DNA from 2 places in the Burkholderia sp. AU30198 genome. Region 1 is predicted to be linked to the other one. Evidence: predicted binding sites of a transcription regulator. Region 1 holds the regulator's gene; the other holds the start of a gene.
What was found. Region 1 encodes FliA, which starts transcription of late flagellar genes. Its sites were predicted from a motif close to CTAAAGTTTNNNNNNNNNNNGCCGNTA; they were not measured.
Positions count from the first base shown of each region.

Region 2: the regulator FliA is predicted to act here: its motif matches at 2,354-2,380, upstream of motA (flagellar motor stator protein MotA).

Region 1 is NZ_JAIZSA010000014.1:47,836-52,028, forward strand. It holds gene ahcY (adenosylhomocysteinase) at 1-1,285, opposite strand, end outside; S-adenosyl-L-homocysteine riboswitch at 1,318-1,433, opposite strand; gene LGN19_RS26950 (RNA polymerase sigma factor FliA) at 1,542-2,276, opposite strand; gene LGN19_RS26955 (MinD/ParA family protein) at 2,299-3,117, opposite strand; gene flhF (flagellar biosynthesis protein FlhF) at 3,110-4,193, opposite strand, start outside.
Region 2 is NZ_JAIZSA010000015.1:218,867-223,059, reverse strand. It holds gene LGN19_RS28915 (hypothetical protein) at 1-117, opposite strand, end outside; gene motB (flagellar motor protein MotB) at 354-1,301, opposite strand; gene motA (flagellar motor stator protein MotA) at 1,312-2,181, opposite strand; gene LGN19_RS28900 (patatin-like phospholipase family protein) at 2,699-3,583, shown strand; gene LGN19_RS28895 (aldehyde dehydrogenase family protein) at 3,726-4,193, opposite strand, start outside.

The DNA.
Region 1 (4,193 bases):
GCTTCGGCAGCACGTACACCTTGTTCTCGTACTCGTTGCCGCGCACGAACAGCTCGATCTGCGCGAGCGTCTGGTTCGCGAACGAGTTCGACATCACGAACGACGGGTGGCCGGTCGCGCAGCCGAGGTTCACGAGGCGGCCTTCCGCCAGCAGGATCACGCGCTTGCCGTCCGGGAAGATGATGTGGTCGACCTGCGGCTTGATGTTTTCCCACTGGTACTGGCGGGTCGACGCGACGTCGATTTCCGAGTCGAAGTGACCGATGTTGCAGACGATCGCGTTGTGGCGCATCGCCTTCATGTGATCGTGGCCGATCACGTGGAAGTTGCCGGTGGCCGTCACGAAGATGTCGGCCTTGTCGGCCGCGTATTCCATCGTCACGACGCGGTAGCCTTCCATCGCCGCCTGCAGCGCGCAGATCGGATCGATTTCGGTGACCCACACGGTCGCGCCGAGGCCGCGCAGCGATTGCGCGCAGCCCTTGCCCACGTCGCCGTAGCCCGCGACGACCGCGACCTTGCCCGCGATCATCACGTCGGTCGCGCGCTTGATGCCGTCGACCAGCGATTCACGGCAGCCATACAGGTTGTCGAACTTCGACTTCGTGACCGAATCGTTCACGTTGAACGCCGGGAACGGCAGGCGGCCGTCCTTTTCCATCTGGTACAGGCGGTGCACGCCGGTCGTGGTTTCTTCGGTCACGCCCTTGATGTGCGCGAGGCGCGTCGAGTACCAGGTCGGGTCCGCGTCGAGGTGCGTCGCGATCGACTTGTACAGCGCGACTTCTTCCTCGTTGGTCGGCTTCGCGATCACCGAACGGTCCTTCTCGGCCTTCGAGCCGAGGATCAGCAGCAGCGTGGCGTCGCCGCCGTCGTCCAGGATCATGTTCGCGAATTCGCCGTTCGGCCATTCGAAGATGCGGTGCGAGAACTCCCAGTATTCGTCGAGCGATTCGCCCTTGAACGCGAACACCGGCGTGCCGGCTTCGACGATCGCGGCCGCTGCGTGGTCCTGCGTCGAGAAGATGTTGCACGACGCCCAGCGGACGTCCGCGCCGAGCGCCTTCAGCGTCTCGATCAGCACGCCCGTCTGGATCGTCATGTGCAGCGAACCGGCAATGCGCGCGCCCTTCAGCGGCTGCTGCGCCTTGTATTCGTCGCGGATCTGCACGAGGCCCGGCATTTCGGTCTCGGCGATGTTCAGTTCCTTGCGGCCCCAGCCGGCCAGCGCCATGTCGGCGACGACGTAATCGTTGGAAGCTTTGGAATCGATAATGGCGTTCATCACGCCCTCCTTTCTAAAAAGTTTCTAGATTGGTGACGTGAGCGCCGTTCAGGAAGCGGAGCCGGCACGGTTTTGCCGCACGGCTGCTTGGTGAAGCCTTCCGAGCCTGGCGGACGCAGAATGGTCCGTCGCAACGCTCCTCGGAAAACGGAGGGGATTGTAGCAAATCGGCGCGCGGTATGCGCAAGCACGCACACACACGGCACTTACCCGGCACGAGCGCGCGGCGTCGGCGCGCGCGGCCGTCAGGAAAGGGTCAGGACTCCGCGCCGACCCAGGCCTGTTCGCGCAGCCGTGCGCGCAGGCGCGCGACGGCCTGGCTGTGCAGCTGGCACACGCGCGATTCGCTCACTTCGAGCACCGCGCCGATCTCGCGCAGATTCAGACCCCGTTCGTAGTACAGCGACATCAGCAGCTTCTCGCGCTCCGGCAGCCGTTCGATCGCCTCGACGAGCGCTTCGCGCAGGTGCTCGTCGAGCAGCGCCGACAGCGGATCGGCGTGATCGACGCGGTAGCGGTCGAGGAACGGCTCGTCGTCGGCCGCGCGGTCGAAATCCTCGTAATAGATCAGCTGGCTGCCGTGCAGGTCCTGCAGCATCCCCTGGTATTCGTCGAGCGGCATGTTCAGGTGCTGCGCGATCTCGGTCTCGCTCGCCGAGCGGCCGAGATGCTGCTCGACCTGGTGCACCGCGTGCTCGACCTCGCGCGACGTCTTGCGCAGGCTGCGCGGCAGCCAGTCGTTGCTGCGCAGCTCGTCGAGCATCGCGCCGCGGATGCGCTGGGTCGCGTAGGTCTCGAACTGCGCGCCCTGGTCTTCCTTGTAGCGGCCGGCCGCGTCCATCAGGCCGATCATGCCGGCCTGGATCAGGTCGTCGAGGTCGACGCTCGCCGGCATCTTCGCGACGAGCTGCAGCCCGAGGCGTCGCACGAGCGGCGCATATTGCGCGAGCACGTCGGCCTGGGACATCTTTCCTTGAGCGTTGTACATCATGGCTCTCTCCTTCCGGTGGCACTCACGCGGCGTGTGCCGCGCCCGCCTCATACGACGGCTTGCCGCCCGCGTGCACCGCGCGGCCCGCACCCGAACGCGGGCGCATCGGCCAGTACAGCAGGTCGGCGGCAATCTGCCGGTAGTCGCGCGCAGCGGCCGACGACGGGAACGCATCGACCGCGGCCCGCATCAGTTCGCGCGCATGCTCGACGAGCGGATCGGCGCTCACGCAGCCGGCATCGGCGATCGACACCGTCAGGTAGCGGCTTGCGACGCCCGCGAGGTTGTCGAACGCGACCTTCGCGTCCGCATGGCTGCCGACGTGATTGGTCAGCACGCGGAACTGCGCGAACGCATGCGCGAAATGCAGCCGTTTCATGCACGCGTACGCCTCGGTGATCGCCTGCGCGGCGACCCGCGTGACGACCAGCACGTCGTGCGCCTCGCGCGCGAGCGCCGAGAACGCGCCGTCGGCGCCGAGCTGCGCGTCGACGAGGACGATGTCGGCCGGGCCGTCGATGAAATCGCTCAGCTGCGCGTCGGTGTAGCCGGCGCGCGCAAGCCGCGCGGCAGCGCACAGGCCGAAGCCGGCCGCCACCCGCGTGCGCTCGCCGTCGCGCAGCCACGCGCCCGCCAGCGTCGCGCTGGCCGATTGCACGTCGGCGCGCTCGTCGACGACGAGCACATCCTTGCCGAGCGACGCGAGCGCCGCCGCCAGGTTCACGACGGCGGTCGTGCAGCCGACACCCGCCGGCCCGCCCGTCACCGCGACGATGCGCGATGCGCGCCCGGCCAGCAGGCGCCGCAGCCCTTCGGCCTGATCGATGATTCGTTTATCCAAATCGCACCTCGTGCAGCTCGGCGGTGGAACGTGCGGTCAATGCGGAAAGCAGCGTCGGCATGTCCTCGTCTTGCGGCACGAAGGGCGAGCCGTCGCGCGGTACGCAGAACGCGCTCTTCAGCAGGAAGCGGGTCGATGCGACGTACAGGTTCTCCGGCACCTTCTGGCCGGTCGACACGTAGTGGACCGGCAGCTTGTAGCGGATCACGGTGTCGAGCACGCCGCCGAGGTGGGTCGCCTCGTCGAGCTTCGTGAGGATGCAGCCGGCCAGGTCCGGATGTTCGCCCGCGCTGCGGTACGCCTGCACGACTTCGTTGAGCGTGTCGCCATGGCTCGTCGCGTTGAGCAGCAGCAGGCGCTGCACCGGCGCGTTCGCGCCGTGCAGCATCGCGATCTGGTCGGATACCGCGCGGTCGCGCTGGCTCATGCCGATCGTGTCGATCAGCACGATGTGCTTGTTGCGCAGCTCGGACAGCGCGAGCGCGAGGTCGCCGGCATCCTTCACCGCGTGCACCGGCACGCCGAGGATCTTGCCGAAGATGCGCAGCTGCTCGTGGCCGCCGATCCGGTAGCTGTCGGTGGTCAGCAGCGCGACCTTGCTCGCGCCGAAGCGCATCACGCAGCGCGCGGCCAGCTTCGCGGTGGTGGTGGTCTTGCCGACCCCCGTCGGCCCCATCAGCGCGAACACGCCGCCGCGCTCCATCAGCGCGTCCTCGCTGTCGAGCACCGGCAGGTTCGACGCCAGCACCGACTGCGCCCATTCGGCGGCCTGTTCGATGGTCTGAGCATCGTCGCCGGCCGGCAGGTTGTCGACCAGCATCCGCACGAGCTGCGCGGAGAAACCGGCCGCGAACAGGTGCTTCGTCAGCGCGCCATGCACGGCGCTGCGACGCTGGCGGTCGTGCCACATCAGGCTGTCGAACTGCTCTTCCATCATCCCGCGCAGTTCGCCGAGCTCCTGCATCACCGTATCGTTGACGATCCGCTCGATGCGCGACTTCACCGCATCGGCCACCACGGCGGCCGCGTCGGCGGACAGGCGCGTGCGCTCGGCCGCCTTCGCGGCATGCGCCGCG
Region 2 (4,193 bases), on a different contig from region 1:
GGTGACCTGCTGCGCACGCGCGTCGCTCGACAGCGGCCTGAGCGCGCGGATCTTGCGCGCGAGCGGCTGTTCCCGTGCGGCGCGCTGCGGGGCGCGATCCGTCGGCGTGCGGGGCATGGTGAGTCTCCGGAAGTGCAGGTATCGATATATTCTACGGAATATATCGAATGCGGAGAAAAAGACGGCACCGCGGATGAGACACGGTGCCGTCAACGGCCTGAGCGGCCGACTGGTCAGTCGATGTTGCTCACGGCCGTTCCGAACGCGGCCATGAAGCGGCGGTACACGCTGTCGGGCACGAGGATGTGCACGGTGGCCGCGCACATCCGGCCCGCACGCGTGAACGCGTGCGCCTAATGCTGCCGCGTGACCGCCGCCGGCAGCACGGCGGCCCGGGCACTGGCCGTCTCGTCCATCGTCGTCCGGCCGCCGTCCCGAAAGAACGCCTGCTCGGCGGCATTGTTCATCACGAGGATGCTGATGCGGCGATTGGTCGGCTCGTCCGCCACATTCTTGTCGAGCGGCAGCACATCCGCGAGCCCGCGCACCTGGAGCAGCTTGTCTTCCCGCAATCCGCCCGCAACCAGCGCGCGCCGCGCGGCGTTCGCGCGATCGCTGGAGAGCTCCCAGTTCGAATAGCCCGTGGGGCCGTCGGGATACGGCGTCGAATCGGTATGCCCCGCGATCGACACGCGGTTCTCGACGTCGTCGAGTGCCGTACCGATCTGGGCGAGGATCGCAGTGGCATAGCTTTCGGGTTGCGCACTGCCCGACGCGAACATGGGGCGCTTGAGGGAATCGACGATCTCGATGCGCAAACCTTCGTGGGTGATCGCGATCCGGATCTGGTCCTGGTACGCGCGCAACGACGGGCTTTGCGCAATCACGGCGGTCAGCTTCGCCTTCAGGCGTTCGAGCTTTTGCGTATCGACGATCGCGGCGAGTGCGGCGGGCGCGCTGGCCGGCACCGGCTGCGCTTTCGAGTCGATCGCCGGCGCCGGGTCGGACAGGTCGCGGCCGCCCCCTTGCACGACGCTCGGACGCGGTGCCTGCGCATCCTTCCCACCGGACAGGAGTGTCGACAGCGGCGTGTTGAAGTAATCCTCGATCCCCTGCTTGTCGTACTTGGAAACGGAGCCGAGCAACCACATCAGCAGGAAGAACGCCATCATCGCCGTGACGAAATCGGCGTAGGCGATCTTCCATGCGCCGCCGTGGTGGGCGTCGTGGTCCTCGCCTTTCCTGCGGCGCACGACGACGAGCGGGGCCTGTTTCGACGGATTGGAGCGACTGTCGGCCATGGCGCCCCCGTTACGCGGCCTTGGGCGACTTCGTCGCGCGGACGGCCTCGTCGAGCTCCTTGAAGCTCGGGCGATCGGCCGTGAACAGCACCTTGCGGCCGAATTCCACCGCCACCGCCGGCGCGTAGCCGCTCATCGACGCGAGCAGCACGGCCTTCACGCACTGGAACGGCTTGGCCGCCGCGCGGCCCTTCGCATGGAGCAGATCCGCGAGCGGGCCGACGAAGCCATACGCGAGCAGGATGCCGAGGAAGGTGCCGACGAGCGCGCCGGCGATCATCTTGCCGAGCACGGCGGGCGGCGCGCCGACCGAGCCCATCGTATGCACGACCCCCATCACCGCGGCGACGATGCCGAATGCCGGCAGGCCGTCCGCCATCTTCTGGATCGCGTTGGCCGCGACCGATGCCTCCGCGTGGTGCGTATGCAGTTCTTCATCCATCAGGTCCTGCATTTCCAGCACGTTCACGTTGCCGCCCGACATCATCCGCAAGTAATCGACGATGAAGTCGAGCAGGTGATGGTCACCGAGCACGTGCGAATACTTCTGGAACAGCGGGCTTTGCTCGGGCGCGTCGACGTCGGCCTCGAGCGCCATCATGCCGTCCTTGCGGGCCTTCTGCAGCAGCTCGTACAACAGGGCGATCAACTCGACGTATTGCTGCTTCGTATAGCCGCCGCCCTTGAAACAGGTCGGCAGGCTCTTGATCGTCTTCTTCAGCGTCGTGACCGGATTGCTGACGACGAACGCGCCCAGTGCGGCGCCGAAAATGCATAGCAGCTCGAACGGTTGCAACAAGGCCGGCAAATGTCCGCCCACGCCGACAAAACTGCCGATCACCGACCCGATGACGACGATCCACCCGATGGCTACAAACATGATTCCCTCGTTCGCGACTTGCGCTGCTGCATGCGTTGTTCAAAAGCGAGCGGGAGGTCCGGCTATCCCGCTCCATGCCCGCGACGGCCCCGGGTCGCTGCGTGTCGGATGCGAACCGGGCCGTCGTCCCGATGCGCTGCAAAACGACGCCAATCGGCGGGTGTTGATGCAATAACGGCGATCGTCCGGACAACTGAAGCCGTGGTTCCACGTATCACGCACGGCGAATGCGTTGCATACGTTTGCGCGCGCCGATGTGCACGGTTTTCTTGATCGAGGTCAAAAAGTGCGCGGCCGTTGCGCGAGGTTCCATATGGATGCGACCCGGAAGCAGGACGGCGCATCACGTCGCCCTCTCCAAAAAGGTGCGTCGCGGAAATCCGGGGAGCGCGGCGCGCATCGGCGGCCGACCGGGGCTGGATCCGTGTGCCGGCAGGGTTTTCATCAGGACATCCGGGGCGCCGCACGATCCATCATGGTGAATGCACTGTCGCAGCCAACCGCAGGAGGGCACACCGTGGCTTCCGATCCCACTCCCTCGACCGCCTTCGTGTTCGCCGGCGGCGGCAGTCTTGGCGCGATCGAGGTCGGCATGCTCCGCGAGCTGGTCGCGAGCGGCGAACGGCCCGATTGCGTCGTCGGCGCGTCGGCGGGCGCGATCAATGCCGCCTATTTCGCCGGCCGGCCGGACGCGGACGGCGTCGCGATGCTCGCCGCGCTGTGGTGCAGGATTCGCCGTCAGGACGTCATGCCGTTCTCGTTGCGCAGCGTCATCGCGATGCTGCTGCGCAACCGGCCGCATCTGGTCGAGGCCGATGCGCTGCGCCGGCTGCTGGAAAAGAACCTGCCGTACCGGCGGATCGAGCAGGCCGCGCTGCCGCTCCACATCGTCGCCACCGACGTGCTGAACGGCCGCGAAGTCGTGCTGTCCGCCGGCTCGGTCGTGGATGCCGTGCAGGCCAGCGTGGCGATTCCCGGTGTGTTTCCGTCGGTCAGCATCGGCGGTGTGGAACTCGTCGACGGCGGCGTCGCGAACAATACGCCGATCTCGGTTGCGATCGCGCTCGGCGTCAAGCGGATCGTCGTGCTGCCGGCCGGGTTCGCCTGTGCGTTGCGTGTCCCGCCGCGCAGCCCGATCGCGCATGCGACGCACGCACTGACGCTCGTGATCGCGCGGCAACTGGTGCGCGATCTGGCGCTGTACGCGGCACGCGCGCAAATCCATGTGGTGCCGCCGCTCTGTCCGCTCGACGTCTCGTCATACGATTACTCACAGTGCGCGCAACTGATCGACAAGGCCGCGGAACGCACGCGCGCATGGATCGATGCGGGCGGGCTCGCGGAGTGTGCGATTCCTGGCGAGCTGCGCGAGCACGATCATGCCGTGGCGCGGTCGCATTGACGGTTGCGCACGCGCCGTGCAAACGCATGACCGACGAATGCCGATTGCCGGGCACGCGCCCTGAAACGCTGGGCAGAACCGCAAAAAAAACGGCACCGTGCGTGGGGCACGGTGCCGCCAACGGCCTGAACGGCCGCGCTGGTCAGTCGATCGCGCGCATCGCGTGGCGCAGTTCCTGATAGCTGCGCAGCCCTGCAACGCCGAGTTCGCGGCCGATGCCGCTGAGCCCGAAGCCGCCCCAGCACACGTGCGGGTAGATGAGCTGCGGCGCATTGATCCACACGAGCCCCGCGCGCACGCGCTGCTGGAATTGCTTCGCGATGGCCGCATCGCGCGTCACGACGGTCGCGACGAGCCCGTAGCGCGTGTCGTTCGCGAGCGCGATCGCTTCGTCGTCGGTGCGGAACGATTTCACGCACGCGACGGGGCCGAACACTTCGTCGGTCCACAGCGGGTTGTCGGCCGCCGGCTCGGCGATCACGACAGGCGCCATGAAGAAGCCGTCGCCGCCGGCATCCGTCACCCGGCCGCTGAAGGCGACGCGTGCGCCCGCATCGATGCCGTGCTGGAGCATCGCTTCGACGCGCGTACGCTGCGCGGCCGAGATCAG